2 regions of the Cellulosimicrobium sp. GQ32 genome follow, and region 1 is predicted to be linked to the other one. Evidence: predicted binding sites of a transcription regulator. Region 1 holds the regulator's gene; the other holds the start of a gene.

Region 1 (7,238 bases):
TCGACTGAGGTCGGTGGCGGGCGGCCCCTCCCGGGAGCGCTGCGGGCACCCACGGGCTGCGGCGTACCGGGGCGCGAGCGCGAGCGGGTAGTCTAGGGGGCGGATTTCTCTCGTGTTGGTCGGCTCGCGGCGCCCTCGTGGTCGCCGGGCGCCCCGATCAACCGTGGACCACACGCGGCCGGTCGACCGGTCGCCGACCGACACGCCGCTCGAGCATTGCGAGGACCGTATGGGCTCCGTCATCAAGAAGCGCCGCAAGCGCATGGCCAAGAAGAAGCACCGCAAGCTGCTTCGCAAGACGCGTCACCAGCGTCGTAACAAGAAGTGACGTCGCGCGCGTCCTGACGCGCCGACCCGCCGTCGAGCCCGGCCCCTCCCGAGGGGACCGGGCTCGACGTGTCTCCGGCGGTCACCGAGGTCGACCCCTGGGAGCGCGGGGTAGAGCCGTGGTTGGCCGAGGTAGAGCCGTGGTTGGCCGAGGTAGAGCCGTGGTTGGCCGAGGTAGAGCCGTGGTTGGCTGACGTGGAGCCCCCGTCGTGCCCGACGACGGTGGGTCGCCTCCCGGGGTCGGTCGCGCCTCCCCAGACCCTGGCGGTACGGGGGAGGTAGCCCGCGAGCAGTGGCCCGAGGCGCGCGACGACCCGGGTGAGACCCCGTCCACCCCACCCAGTCCCACGCCGTCGGTCACAAGAACCAGGCCTCTACCTCGCCGGACCAGGCCTCTACCTCGCCGGGCCAGGCCTCTACCTCGGCTGACCAGGGCTCTACCTCGGACTACCAGGCCTCTACCTCGCGTGACCAGGGTTCTCCCTTGTTGGGGTGAGGGCGCTGGCTCGGGGGAGCGGGGTGGTCAGAGGCGGGCGATGCGGCGGTCGACGGCGCGGCGGACCGAGCGCAGGACGAGGGCCGCGGCCCAGGCGGCGCCCGCCCAGCTCGCGGTGCGGACGCTGCTGCGGGCGACGCGACGACGCCGGCCGCGGAACTCGCGGATGGGCCAGCCGACGTCCTGCGCGTGCCGGCGCAGCCGCGCGTCGGGGTTGATGGGGCAGGGGTGCCCGACCGTCTCCATCATCGTGACGTCGTTGAGCGAGTCGCCGTAGGCGTAGGACGCCGCGAGGTCGATGTCCTCGCGCTCGGCGAGCGCGCGCACCCCGGCGGCCTTGGCGCGGCCGTGCATCATGTCGCCGACGAGGCGCCCCGTGTAGAAGCCGTCCTCGTGCTCCGCGACGGTGCCGAGCGCGCCGGTCGTGCCGAGGCGACGGGCGATGAGCTCGCCGATCTCGACCGGGGTCGCGGAGACGAGCCACACCTGGTGCCCCGCGGCGAGGTGCTCGTCGAGCAGGCGGCGGGTGCCGGGATAGATGCGCAGCGAGAGGACCGTGTCGTAGACCTCCTCGCCGATGGCCGTGACCTCGGCGACGGAGCGCCCCGCGATGAGCGCGAGCGCGCGCGACCGGATGCGGTCGATCTGCTGCTTGTTCTCGCCGAACATGAGGTAGCGCGCCTGGTGCACGGCGAAGCGCACGATGTCGAGCGTCGAGAAGAACTCGCGCTGGTACAGGGCGCGGGCGAGGTGGAACGACGACGCGCCACGGATGATCGTGTTGTCGACGTCGAAGAACGCGGCGGTGCGGTGCGCGGGGGCGGGCGAGGTGCGCCGCGCGGCGGGTGCGTCCTCGGGGTCCGTCGACCCGGGGGTCGGGACGGGGCCCGGACCGGAAGACGTCGCCATAGCCCCACTCTAGGCGTTCGTCGGACCGGTCCGGGGGCGGCCCCTCGTACCCTGGGAGGCGTGAGCACCTCCGACACCCCGGCTCCTCCCGTCCTCCTCTACGGCCGCGCGGGGTGTCACCTGTGCGACGACGCGCGCGCGGTCGTCGAGGCGGTGTGCGCCGAGGCGGGGGTCGCGTGGGCCGAGGTGGACGTGGACGCGCCGGGCGCGGACCCGGCGCTGCGCGAGCAGTACGGCGAGTACGTCCCGGTCGTGACGGTCGGCGGCGTCCAGCAGGGGTTCTGGCGGGTCGACGCGCGTCGGCTCGCTCGCGCGGTGGGTCGGATTTCGACGGCGCGCGCGGACCTGGGATGATTCCTCCCGGTGGAGCGCGACCGTCGACGAGGACGGTCCCAGGACGACGGGGTGACGGGTGGCTGAGCAGGTAGTCGGTGAGGTGACGGCGCCGGGTATCCCGAGCGCGACGGTGGCGCGGCTCCCGTCCTACCTACGGGCGCTGCGGGACCTCGTGGCGCGGGGAGTGGCGACGACGTCGTCGGTCGAGCTCGCGGAGCTCTCCGGGGTCGGTCCGGCGCAGCTCCGCAAGGACCTGTCGTTCCTGGGCTCGTTCGGCACGCGCGGCGTCGGCTACGACGTCGACTCGCTCGCGCAGTACATCACCGAGGCGCTGGGGCTCGTGGACGAGCACCGCATCGCGATCGTCGGGATCGGCAACCTGGGGCACGCGCTCGCGAACTACTCGGGCTACGAGCAGCGCGGCTTCCACGTCGCGGCTCTCCTCGACGCGTCACCGGACGTCGTCGGGACGCGGGCGGCGGGTCTCGTCGTCGAGCACGTCGACGTGCTCGAGGAGGTCGTGGCGCGCGAGAAGGTGTCGATCGTGGTCCTCGCGACGCCCGCGGCGCACGCGCAGTCCGTGGCGGACCGCGTCGTCGCGGCCGGCGTGCGGGAGATCCTCAACTTCGCGCCGCGCGCGCTCCAGGTGCCCGCGGACGTCGACGTGCGCGGTGTGGACGTCGGCAGCGAGCTCCAGATCCTCGCGTTCCACTCCCAGGCCCGCGCGCTCGCGGCGGCCCAGGACCGCTGAACGACGAGGGGCCGCGTGCTGGTGCACGCGGCCCCTCGGGCGGCACCCCTGCCGGTGGGTGCAGTGTTCCGGGGAAGGTCCCGGGAAGGGTCCCGGGAGTCGGTCGTCAGCCCTGCTTGATGGCCGAGACGTCGAGCGCGATCTTGATCTTGTCGCCGACGAGCACGCCGCCGGTCTCGAGCGCGGCGTTCCAGGTCAGGCCGAACTCCTTGCGGGAGATCTCGGTCGTCGCCTCGAACCCGGCGCGCGCGTTGCCGAACGGGTCGGTCGCGGTGCCCGCGAACTCGGTCTCGAGCTCGACCGGCTTGGTCACGCCGTTGATGGTCAGGTCGCCCGCCACGACGTAGTCGTCGCCGTCGCCGGAGATGCTGGTCGACGCGAAGCTCCACGTCGGCTTGTTCTCGGCGTCCCAGAAGTCCGCGCTGCGCAGGTGGTTGTCGCGGTTCGCGTCGCCCGTGCTCACGGACGCCGCGTCGAGCTCGGCGGTCACGGAGGTCGACTCGAGGTCGTCGCCCACGGTGATGGTGCCGGCCGTGATGGCGAGCGTGCCGCGCACCTTGGAGATGCCGGCGTGGCGGACCGTGAAGGCCGCCTGCGAGTGGGACGAGTCGAGGGCGTAGGTACCGGCGTTGAGTCCGGCGGGCAGCGGCGTGGCCATGGGTGCTCCTGAGGGGGTCGTGGGTCCCGGGGGACCGGACTTGGTTGAAGGTTCAACTTCGTACGAGCGTATCAACAGCAGGGGGTGATCCGTCTATTCCCGGTGGGGTGGAAGAATGTTCCGCGAGGTTCCGCCCCCGAACCGACCCCGTCCGCGAGCGCCCGAGGACCTATGACCAGCAACGACGTCGACGCCCAGCCGACGACGACCGGAAGCACCGCCGCGACCGCGAGCGAGCAGCCTCGCTGGCTCGACGCCGAGCAGCAGCGCCTGTGGCGCGCCTACCTCGACGGGACCGTGCGCTTCATCGAGTCGCTGGGGCGCGACCACGAGGAGCGGTCGGAGGTCTCGCTCAACGAGTACGAGCTCCTCGTGCGCCTCTCGGAGAGCCCCGACCACACGCTGCGCATGTCCGCGCTCGCCGACGGGCTCGCGCGCTCCCGCAGCCGCGTCACCCACACCGTGGCGCGCATGGAGGCGCGCGGGCTGGTCCAGCGCTCGGCGAGCACCGGCGACCGACGTGGGGTCAACTGCGCGATGACGCCCGAGGGCTACCGTGTGCTCGTGGCATCCGCCCCGGCGCACGTGGCCGCCGTGCGTCGGTTCATGGTCGACGTGCTCACGCCGGAGCAGTTCCGTGCGCTCGGCGAGGCGATGGCGGCCGTCGCCGAGGCGTGCAAGGCGGACCGCGACTCCTGACGCCGCGGTCGCCTCGGGGTCGTCCGAGGCGCGTCCCGGGAGCGTCTCGGGGCGACTGGTTCGCCGGTGCGGGTCCGGGCCCCGGAGTGCGGGACACTGGTACGCATGGTCTCCACCATCGTCCACCTCCTGCGCCACGGCGAGGTCCACAACCCCGACGGCGTCCTCTACGGCCGCATCCCCGGCTACCACCTCTCCGAGCGAGGCCACGAGATGGCCCGCCGCGTCGCTGCGCACCTCGCGGGCGAGCCCGGTCCCGACGGCGCGTCGCGCCCTCGTGCGGACCTTGCCGTCGTCGTCGCGTCGCCGCTCCAGCGTGCCCAGGAGACGGCCACGCCTGCCGCCGAGGCGTTCGGCCTCGAGCTCGGCACCGACGAGCGGCTCATCGAGGCCGCGAACCACTTCGAGGGCATGACCTTCGGCGTCGGGGACGGGTCGCTGCGCCACCCGCAGCACTGGCGCTTCCTGTGGAACCCGTTCCGGCCGTCCTGGGGTGAGCCGTACACCGAGCAGGTCGCGCGCATGCGAGCCGCGGTCGCGGACGCCCGGGACAAGGCCGCGGGCCACGAGGCCCTCCTCGTGAGCCACCAGCTCCCCGTGTGGCTCACGCGCCTGAGCTTCGAGAACCGCCGCCTGTGGCACGACCCGCGCAAGCGGCAGTGCTCGCTCGCGTCGCTCACGTCGCTGCACTTCGAGGACGACCGCCTCGTCGGCGTGCACTACTCCGAGCCGGTCGCCGACCTCCTCCCGGGCGCCGCGACCGTCGCGGGGGCGTGACGTCGGTCATGTCTCGCGCCGTCGTCGCCGTCCGGACGCCCGAACCGTCCCGTTCGGGCGTGGCGGAGGTCACGTCTCTCAGGTGGCGTCCAGGAACCCCGGGCAGGGTGCCTCCCGTGATGACGCCGTGACCGCCAGCTCGCGCGCGCGTGACCCGCGCGCCCTCCCGCCCGTCCGCCGCGTGCTGACCGCGGGCGTCGTGGTCGCCGCGACGCTCGGCCTCGCGGCGTGCGCCCAGGACTCCGGCGCGACGACGGACGTCGTCGGGCAGGGCTACGTCTCCGGCGACGGCTCGGTCCGCACCTGGGACGCCGGCGAGCGGGGCGACGTCGTCGCGCTCACCGGCACGGACTACGAGGGCGAGCAGGTCGACACCAGCGCCTGGCTGGGAGACGTCGTCGTCCTCAACACCTGGTACGCGGCGTGCGCGCCGTGCCGCGCCGAGGCCCCCGACCTCGTGGCGCTCGCGAACGACCGCGCCGACGACGGCGTGCAGGTGCTCGGCATCAACACGACCGACGAGGCGGGTGCCGCGCAGGCGTTCCAGCGCCGGTTCGAGGTGCCCTACCCGTCGATCGACGACCGCAGCGGGGAGGTCGTCGCGGCGCTCTCCGGCACCGTGCCGCTCCAGGCCGTGCCGTCGACGGTCGTGCTCGACCGCGAGGGCCGCGTCGCGGCGCGCGTCATCGGGCTCGCCGAGGGCTCGACCCTGAACGCGCTCGTCGACGACGTGCTCGCCGAGGACGAGGCGGCCGGCTGACCGTGGTCCCCCTCGCGCCCTTCGCCGCCACCGTCCCGGCCGCCGCGCTCCCCGCGGCCGCCGCGACGAGCGTCGGCGACACGTTCGCCGCGACGGTCTGGAGCGGGTCGATGCTGCTGGCGGTCCCCGTGGCGGTCCTGGCGGGGCTCGTCTCCTTCGCGTCGCCGTGCGTGCTGCCGCTCGTGCCCGGCTACGTCGGGTACGTCTCGGGCATGGCCGCGGCGAACGCCGGCAGCGGGCGTGGCGCGTCCGGGGGCACGACGACGGCCACCCGGGTCGCGGCGCCGAGCCGCGGGCGCGTGCTCGCCGGGGTCGGGCTGTTCGTCGCCGGCTTCACGCTCGTGTTCGTCGCGCTGATGGTGGCCGCCGGGGCGATCGGCGTGCACCTGGTCCGTTGGGAGGACGTCATCACGCGCGTCCTGGGCGTGGTCGTCATCCTCATGGGGCTCGCCTTCATGGGGGCGGTCCCGTTCCTCCAGCGCGAGCGGCGCCTGCACCTGAGCCCGCAGGCCGGGCTCTGGGGTGCGCCGCTGCTCGGCATCGTGTTCGGGCTCGGCTGGACGCCGTGCCTCGGTCCGACGCTCGTCGCCGTGCAGTCGCTGTCGCTGAACGAGGCCTCTGCGGGCCGTGGCGCGATCCTCGGGGTCGCCTACTGCCTCGGTCTCGGCGTGCCGTTCCTGCTCATCGCGCTCGGGCTCCAGAGCTCGCAGCGCATGCTCGGCTTCCTGCGTCGGCACCGCCTCGCCATCATGCGGATCGGCGGCGGGCTGCTCGTGCTCATCGGCCTCGCGCTGGTCACGGGCCTGTGGACGACGTGGACGTCGACCATGCAGGGCTGGATCGACGGCTACGTGACGGTGGTGTGAGATGACCGAGCGGACCGGCCAGGCCGAGAGATCAGAAGAGCGTCCGACGTCGACGGGCTACCGCCCCGAGGGCATCGACGACGCGTTCTCCGCGGGCGACGGCCTGGGCGCCGGGACGCCCTCGGAGAGCGGGGGCGGCGCAGGAGGCGACGGTGGCCCGTCGCTCCCGAGGCTCGGCTGGCGCGGCACGCTGCGCTGGACGTGGCGCCAGCTCACGAGCATGCGCGTCGCGCTCATGCTGCTCATGCTGCTCGCGGTAGCGGCGGTGCCCGGCTCCGTCCTGCCGCAGCGCCCTCAGGACCCGGCGGCCGTGCTGCGCTACCTCCAGGAGAACCCGACGACGGGGGAGTGGCTCGACCGGCTCGGCTTCTTCGACGTCTACGCCTCGGTGTGGTTCTCCGCCATCTACATCCTGCTGTTCGTCTCGCTCGTCGGGTGCATCCTGCCGCGGACCACGGCGCACTGGCAGGCGCTGCGCACGCGGCCCCCGCGCACGCCGCGGCGCTTCGACCGCTTTCCCGCCCAGGCGCACGCCGTCACGGACGCGTCGCCGGACGACGTCGTCGCGGCCGCGAGCACGCACCTGCGCGGCCGTCTGCGCTGGCTGCCGACGTTCCGCGTCGACACGGGCACCGAGGAGGCCGCCCCGGCACGGGGCC
Region 2 (7,238 bases), on a different contig from region 1:
GCTTCGGGAGCCTCGCCGCTCCGGGCCTCGCCGAGGGACCAGGTCGCCATCCGCGACTCCGTCACCTCCGGGTGGCGACGCCGACGACGGCGGGTGTCCGACCGTCGTCGGGCACGAGCACGCTGGGCGGGGACGGCGGACAAGCGACGGATCGCCGTCAGGCACGGTGGCCACGGTTCTGTCTCGGCCGACCAGAGTCCGACCTCGGCGAACCATGGCTTACCTCGGCAGACCACGGCTCTACCTCGGCAGGACGGGGCAGGCGCGGGAATGTCGCGGAACCTCCGTCGCCCGGGGGCGTAGCGGGCCTACGGCGGTAGGTTGCCGACGGAGCGGGCAGTCGGACGATTCGGGGGGACGAGATGGGTGGTCGGACGAGGTACGCGCGTGTGGGGGCCGTCGTGGTCGCCGCCGTCTGCGTCGGGGCGCTGCTGTCGGCGTCGTGCGGGTGTCCGGGGACGAGGAGGTCGTGGACGGGCCGGTGTGCCCGGACGAGAAGATCGTGATCCACGCCGACGAGGTGGTGCTGGTCCCCGTCGACGTGGACGACGACTCCTGAGCAGACGTCAGCCGAGGCGCTCGGCGAGGAAGCGGTAGTGCACCGCGGCCATGTGCGCGGCCTGGGCGTTGTTCGCCGCGCCGCCGTGACCGCCCTCGATGTTCTCGTAGTAGGTGACGTCCTTGCCCTCGCCCAGCATCTTCGCGGCGAGCTTGCGCGCGTGGCCGGGGTGGACGCGGTCGTCCTTGGTCGACGTCGTGAAGAGCACGGGCGGGTACTCGCGCTCGGCGTCGAACAGGTGGTACGGCGAGAACGTGCGGAGGAACTCCCACTGCTCCGGGTCGTCCGGGTCGCCGTACTCCGCGGCCCACGACGCCCCGGCGAGGAGCTTCGTGTACCGGCGCATGTCGAGCAGGGGGACGCCGACGATCACGGCGCCGAAGAGCTCGGGGTACTGCGTGAGCATGTTGCCCGCGAGGAGGCCGCCGTTGGAGCGACCCTCCATGCCGAGGTGCTCGTGGGTCGTGATCCCGCGGGCCACGAGGTCGCGCGCGACGGCGGCGAAGTCCTCGTACGCCCGGTGCCGGTTCGCCTTGAGCGCGGCCTGGTGCCAGGCCGGACCGTACTCGCCGCCGCCGCGGATGTTCGCGACGACGTAGACGCCGCCCTGCGACAGCCACGCGCGGCCGAGCGCGCCGGAGTATGCGGGGGTCAACGAGATCTCGAAGCCGCCGTACCCGTACAGCAGGGTCGGTGCGGTCCCGGTGACGCCGTCGCCCGCGCCCTCGACGAGGTCCGCGCGACCCACGACGAAGTACGGCACGCGCGTGCCGTCGTCGGACGTGGCGAAGTGCTGGGCGACGGTCATGCCGTCGGCGTCGAAGAACGCGGGGTTGGACTTGACGACCTCGGGCGCGCCCGCGTCGCCCGGGTGCTCGCCGAGCGACAGGAGCGAGAGCGTCGTCGGCGTGAGGTAGTCGGTCGTGACGAGCCACAGGTCGTCGGTGTCGACGGGGTCGACCGCCCCGACGGCGACCGTGCCGAGCTCCGGCAGGCCCGGGATCTCGGAGCGCACCCATGGCGCGTCGGCGGTCTCCTGCCCGACGGCGGTCCCCGCGCCCCCGGGGGCAGAGGCGTCCGGAGGCGTCAGCACGTGCAGGCGGTTCTTCACGTCGTCGAGCACGTTGACCACGAGGTGGTGACGCGTCCACGTGGCGCCGGCGAGAGACGTCGTCGCTGTGGGCTCGAAGAGCACGGTGAAGCCGCGGTCGCCCGCGAGGAAGTCGTCGAACCGGGCCGCGAGGAGCGACCCGGCGCGGTACGTGGTGCCGCCGACCGTCCAGTCGTCGCGCAGCTCGACGAGCAGCCACTCGCGCCGCACGCCGACCTCGGCGGAGTCGGGCACGTCGATCTTCGTGAGGCGCTGCTCGGGCGTGCCGGTGCGCTCGGCGAGGTAGAGCTCGTCGGAGTAGAACGCCTTGGAGCGGTGGACGAAGTCGCGCTCGAACCCGGGCGTGTGGGAGCGCCAGGCGGAGATGTACATGTCCTCGTCGGTGCCCTCGTAGACGGGCACCGCGGCGTCGAGCGGGGTGCCGCGCGTCCAGCGCTTGACCACGCGCGGGTACCCGGACGGCGTGAGCGTGCCCTCGCCGAAGTCGGTGAAGACGTAGACGGTGTCGGCGTCGACCCAGCCGAGCGAGCCCTTGGCCTCGGCGCGGTGGAAGCCGCCGTCCTCCGGCGCGACGAACCGCTTCTCGACGAGGTCGAACTCGCGCGTGACGTCGGCGTCGGAGCCGCCGGGGGAGAGCTCGACGAGCGCGTGGCGCCACGGCGCGCCCGCGTCGAGCTGCTCGGGCGTCGGGCGCAGGACGCTCGCGCCGTGCCAGACCCACGACTCGCCCTCGGCCGCGGCGAGCGCGTCGAGGTCGAGCACGGTCTCCCACTCGGGGTCGTCCGTGCGGTAGGACTCGAGGGTCGTGCGGCGCCACACGCCGCGCTCGTGGTGCGCGTCGCGCCAGAAGTTGTAGTACCGGTCCCCGATCTTGGAGACCTCGGGGATCTTGGCGTCGGAGTCGAGCACCTCACGGATCGCGCGCTCGGTCGTGGCGAACTCGTCGGCGGCCTCGAGCGTGTCGGCGACCTCGGCGTTGCGCGCGCGGACCCAGGCGAGGGCCTCGTCGCCCTCGACGGCCTCGAGCCAGAGGTACGGGTCGTGGGGCGCGCCGTCGTCGGGGAGCGCGGTCTCGGCGGGGTTCTGTGGCGCGGGCGCAGGGCTCGTCGTCTGCTCGGCGGTCATGGTCCCCCACCCTACGGCGCGCGGGCGGTGGTGCGGAGGTCACCAGGGGGCCGGGACCTTGGGCCTCGAACGGTCGCCGGGCCTTGTCCGACCGGGTGCCTTGTGAAAACATTCACAAGTAGAGAGACCGCTGAAGGAGCCGGGGCAATCCGGCCCTGGCAGCACCCGCGGCCCGACGCCCGGCCCCGACCGGGCACCGGAGGGGACGCATGAGCGCGAAGAGCGCCGGCACGAAGGTCGAGAACCGCACCGAGGACACCCGCACGACGCAGGAGATCGACGTCCTCGTCGAGCGAGCCCGCAAGGCGCTCGACCAGTACATGAGCCTCACGCAGGAGGACGTCGACCGGATCGTCCTCAAGGCGTCCGTCGCGGGCCTGCACCAGCACGGCCACCTCGCGCAGATGGCCGTCGCCGAGACCGGGCGCGGCGTGTTCGAGGACAAGGCGACCAAGAACATCTTCGCGTGCGAGCACGTGCCCAACTCGATGGCGAACCTCAAGACGGTCGGCATCATCGGCCGTGACGAGCTCACGGGCGTCGTCGAGATCGCCGAGCCCGTCGGCGTGGTGTGCGCGGTGACGCCGGTGACCAACCCGACGTCGACCACGATCTTCAAGTCGCTCATCGCGCTCAAGACGCGCAACCCCGTCGTGTTCGCGTTCCACCCGAGCGCGCAGCGCTCGTCCGTCGAGGCGGCCCGCATCGTGCGCGACGCCGCGGTGGCGGCCGGCGCGCCCGAGGACTGCATCCAGTGGGTCGAGCACCCGTCGATCGAGGCGACCAACACGCTCATGCACCACCCGGGCGTCGCGCTCATCCTCGCGACGGGCGGCAACGGCATGGTCCGTGCGGCCTACTCGGCGGGCAAGCCCGCGCTCGGCGTCGGCGCGGGCAACGTGCCCGCCTACGTCGAGAAGAGCGCCGACCTCGGCCGTGCGATCAACGACGTCGTCATGTCGAAGGCGTTCGACAACGGCATGGTGTGCGCGTCGGAGCAGGCGCTCATCCTCGACGACGTGATCTACGACGACGCGATGCGCGAGCTGGCTCGCCTGCACGCCTACCGCGCGACGCCCGCGGAGAAGGCGATGCTCGAGCGCCTGATCTTCGGGGTCGAGGCGAACGGCACGAACTGCGCCGGTGCCAAGCTCAACCCGAAGGTCGTCGGCAAGTCGCCCGTGTGGATCGCGCGCGAGGCCGGCTTCGAGGTCCCCGACGACACGTCGATCATCCTCGCGGAGATCGACGACGTCGGCCCGGACGAGCCGCTGAGCCGCGAGAAGCTCACGCCCGTCCTCGCCGTGCTGCGCGCGCGCGACACCGAGCACGGCGTCCGCCTGGCGGAGCGCATGGTCGAGCTCGACGGCCTGGGCCACTCGGCCGCCATCCACACGGCCGACCAGGAGCTCGTCGAGCGCTACGGCTCGCGGGTCAAGGCCGTGCGCGTGCTGTGGAACAGCCCGACGTCGCTCGGCGGCATCGGCGACATCTACAACGCGCTGCTCCCGTCGCTCACGCTCGGGTGCGGCAGCTACGGCGCGAACTCGGTGTCGAACAACGTGTCGGCGGTCAACCTCATCAACGTCAAGCGGATCGGGCGGCGCAACAACAACATGCAGTGGTTCAAGGTGCCCGCCAAGACGTACTTCGAGCCGAACTCGATCCAGTACCTCGCGCAGATGCGCGACGTGCACCGCGTCACGATCGTCACCGACAAGGTCATGAGCCGCATCGGCGTCGTCGACCGCGTGCTCGACGTCCTCGCTCGCCGCGAGGAGAAGGTCGCGATCCAGATCATCGACGCGGTCGAGCCGGAGCCGAGCGTCGGCACCGTGAACCGCGGCGCCGAGTCGATGCGCGACTTCGAGCCCGACACGATCATCGCGATCGGCGGCGGCTCGCCCATGGATGCCGCCAAGGTCATGTGGCTGCGGTACGAGCACCCGGAGATCGAGTTCTCCGACATGCGCGAGAAGTTCTTCGACGTCCGCAAGCGCGCGTACAAGTTCCCCGAGCTCGGGGGCAGGGCGAAGCTCGTGTGCATCCCGACGTCGTCGGGCACCGGCGCGGAGGTGACGCCGTTCGCGGTCATCACCGACCCGGAGACGGGGTTCAAGTACCCGCTCGCGGACTACGCGCTGACCCCGACCGTCGCGATCGTCGACCCCGTCCTGACGGACACCATGCCCGCCAAGCTCGCGGCCGACTCGGGCTTCGACGCCCTCACGCACGCGACCGAGGCGTTCGTCTCCGTCTACGCGAACGACTTCACCGACGGGCTGTGCCTCCAGGCCATCAAGATGGTCTTCGAGCACATCGAGGACTCGGTCACGCAGGGGGCGGCGGCCCCGAAGGCGCGCGAGAAGATGCACAACGCGGCGACCATCGCGGGCATGGCGTTCGGCTCGGCGATGCTCGGCATCGTGCACGCCATGGCACACACCGTGGGCTCGACGTTCCACCTCGTGCACGGGCGCACCAACGCGGTGCTCCTGCCGCACGTGATCCGCTACAACGGACAGGTGCCCACCAAGCTCACGAGCTGGCCCAAGTACGAGCGCTACGTGGCGCCCGAGCGGTTCCAGGAGATCGCGAAGCACCTCGGTCTGCCGGCCGCCACCCCGGAGGAGGGCGTCGAGTCGTACGCGAAGGCGGTCGAGGAGCTGCGCGCCAAGGTGGGCATCGAGCCCACGTTCGCCGCACAGGGAGTCGACGAGACGGCGTTCCTGAGCCGCCTGGACGACCTCGCGCTCCGGTCGTTCGAGGACCAGTGCGCCCCCGCGAACCCGCGGATGCCCGTCCTGGAGGACATGCGCGACATCCTCGTCGCGGCCTACCGCGGCAGCAGCCGCGAGGTCGTGCGCGCGGAGCGTCTCGCGGCCCACGAGGCCGCGAGCGCCGAGGACCGGCAGGCGGCCGCCCCGCCTGCCAAGGACGGGCAGGCGGCGACCCCGCCTGCCGAGACCGTGGCGGCCGGCTGACCCTTCCCGGCCCCACGAACCCGGAGCCCGACGGCGCGAGTCCCCTTTCCGCCGTCGGGCTCCGTCGCGCTCGCGGCCGCTCGACATGTGCTATCTATAGGTAGCGTGAGGAGTCGTTCGGGAGCAGGTTGATACCCATAAGTCTGTAGACCGAGGAGTAGCGCTGGGCGACGGTTGCACGCGTGCAAGGAGATCTTCAGCGTGCGTTGGGTGAGAACCTGCGAGCCCTCCGGGTCCGCAGAGGGATGAGCCAGGAGGACTTCGCCGAGTTCCTGGGGGTGCACCGCACCTACATGGGCGGGATCGAGCGCGGTGAGCGCAACTTGACCCTTCGTTCGGTCGAGAAGCTCGCCGAACGGCTGGAGACGGACCCCGTGTCGCTGCTCCGTCCACCGGCTCCCTGACCGCACGGTCGGCCGTGTCGGACGCGCCGGGCATCATGGTCGGCGTCGCCCGGGGGAGGTGAACGGCATGACCGACGTGCTCGACGGCACGACAGGGGGATCAGCAGTGGGGGTTTCGCCGCTCCGCAGGCCGTCCTGGCAGGTGGACGACTGCCCGCCGTGGTGCGCCGTGGTGCACGAGGAGAGCGACCACCCGCACGACCGCAAGCATGTCAGCGCCGAGGTCGCGGTACCTGTCGCGGCGCTCGCCGAGCACGCGCCGCCGGGCGGTGACCGGAGGGACGAGTGGCGGGCGACCGAGCTCGTGCTCTCCCTCCACCGCCGCGACGCCTCCCACGAGACCTGGGTCTACGCGGGCGACGGGTTCGAGCAGCGGATAGAGGTCCTGCTCGGTGACATGTGGCGGGTCGTCGAGGCGTTCGAGCACCTCATGGAGGGTCTGCCGCCGGAGTCATGACGCCTCTCGGGGTCAGCCGCCACCGGGGCGCACGAGTCCGGCCTCGTAGGCCAGGATGACGAGCTGCACCCGGTTGGTCAGCCCGACCTTGGTGAGCAGCGAGCGCACGTGGCTCTTCACCGTCGCCTCGGTGAGGTGCAGCTCCGCGCCGATCTCGCGGTTCGAGAGCCCGCGCGCGACGGCGAGCAGCACCTCACGCTCGCGGGGCGTCGCCGCGGCCAGACCGTTCGCGGGCGCGCCGGTCTCGGCGGCGTCGGGCCCGAGCGGCGCGAGCCGAGCGAGCTCGACGTACGTCGAGATGATGCGCCCGGTGACGGCCGGGTCCAGCAGCGAGTCGCCCGCGCGGACGCGGTGCACGGCGTCGACGAGCGTCTGCGGGTCCGCGTCCTTGAGGAGGAACCCCGCCGCCCCGGCACGCAGCGCGCCGTACACGTACTCGTCGTCGTCGAAGGTCGTCAGGACGAGCGTGCGCACGTCGGCGAGCTCGGGGTCCGCGACGATGCGCGCGGTCGCCTCGATGCCGTCGAGGCGCGGCATGCGCACGTCCATGAGCACGACGTCGGGCCGCAGCGCGCGCGCCATCGCCACCGCGGTCTCG

The links. The regulator Rex, encoded in region 1, represses fermentation and respiration genes when NADH is low (regulators of the CRP and FNR family bind a similar motif). The targets are predictions, from matches to a motif close to CTTGTGAANNNNTTCACAAG.
Region 2: adhE (bifunctional acetaldehyde-CoA/alcohol dehydrogenase) is a predicted target of Rex. The motif match lies at 2,895-2,914, and genes of this name have one in related genera.

The regions. Positions count from the first base shown of each region.
Region 1 covers NZ_JCAXEP010000001.1:43,499-50,736, reverse strand. The annotation lists gene AC6CH9_RS00255 (acetoin utilization protein AcuC) at 1-8, shown strand, start outside; gene AC6CH9_RS00250 (30S ribosomal protein bS22) at 230-328, shown strand; gene AC6CH9_RS00245 (HAD family hydrolase) at 851-1,732, opposite strand; gene AC6CH9_RS00240 (glutaredoxin family protein) at 1,793-2,086, shown strand; gene AC6CH9_RS00235 (redox-sensing transcriptional repressor Rex) at 2,145-2,819, shown strand; gene AC6CH9_RS00230 (YceI family protein) at 2,926-3,477, opposite strand; gene AC6CH9_RS00225 (MarR family winged helix-turn-helix transcriptional regulator) at 3,649-4,176, shown strand; gene AC6CH9_RS00220 (histidine phosphatase family protein) at 4,282-4,953, shown strand; gene AC6CH9_RS00215 (TlpA family protein disulfide reductase) at 5,081-5,713, shown strand; gene AC6CH9_RS00210 (cytochrome c biogenesis CcdA family protein) at 5,824-6,579, shown strand; gene resB (cytochrome c biogenesis protein ResB) at 6,581-7,238, shown strand, end outside.
Region 2 covers NZ_JCAXEP010000004.1:45,656-52,893, reverse strand. The annotation lists gene AC6CH9_RS08400 (prolyl oligopeptidase family serine peptidase) at 567-2,795, opposite strand; gene adhE (bifunctional acetaldehyde-CoA/alcohol dehydrogenase) at 3,005-5,779, shown strand; gene AC6CH9_RS08390 (helix-turn-helix domain-containing protein) at 5,962-6,183, shown strand; gene AC6CH9_RS08385 (DUF6907 domain-containing protein) at 6,251-6,640, shown strand; gene AC6CH9_RS08380 (response regulator) at 6,653-7,238, opposite strand, start outside.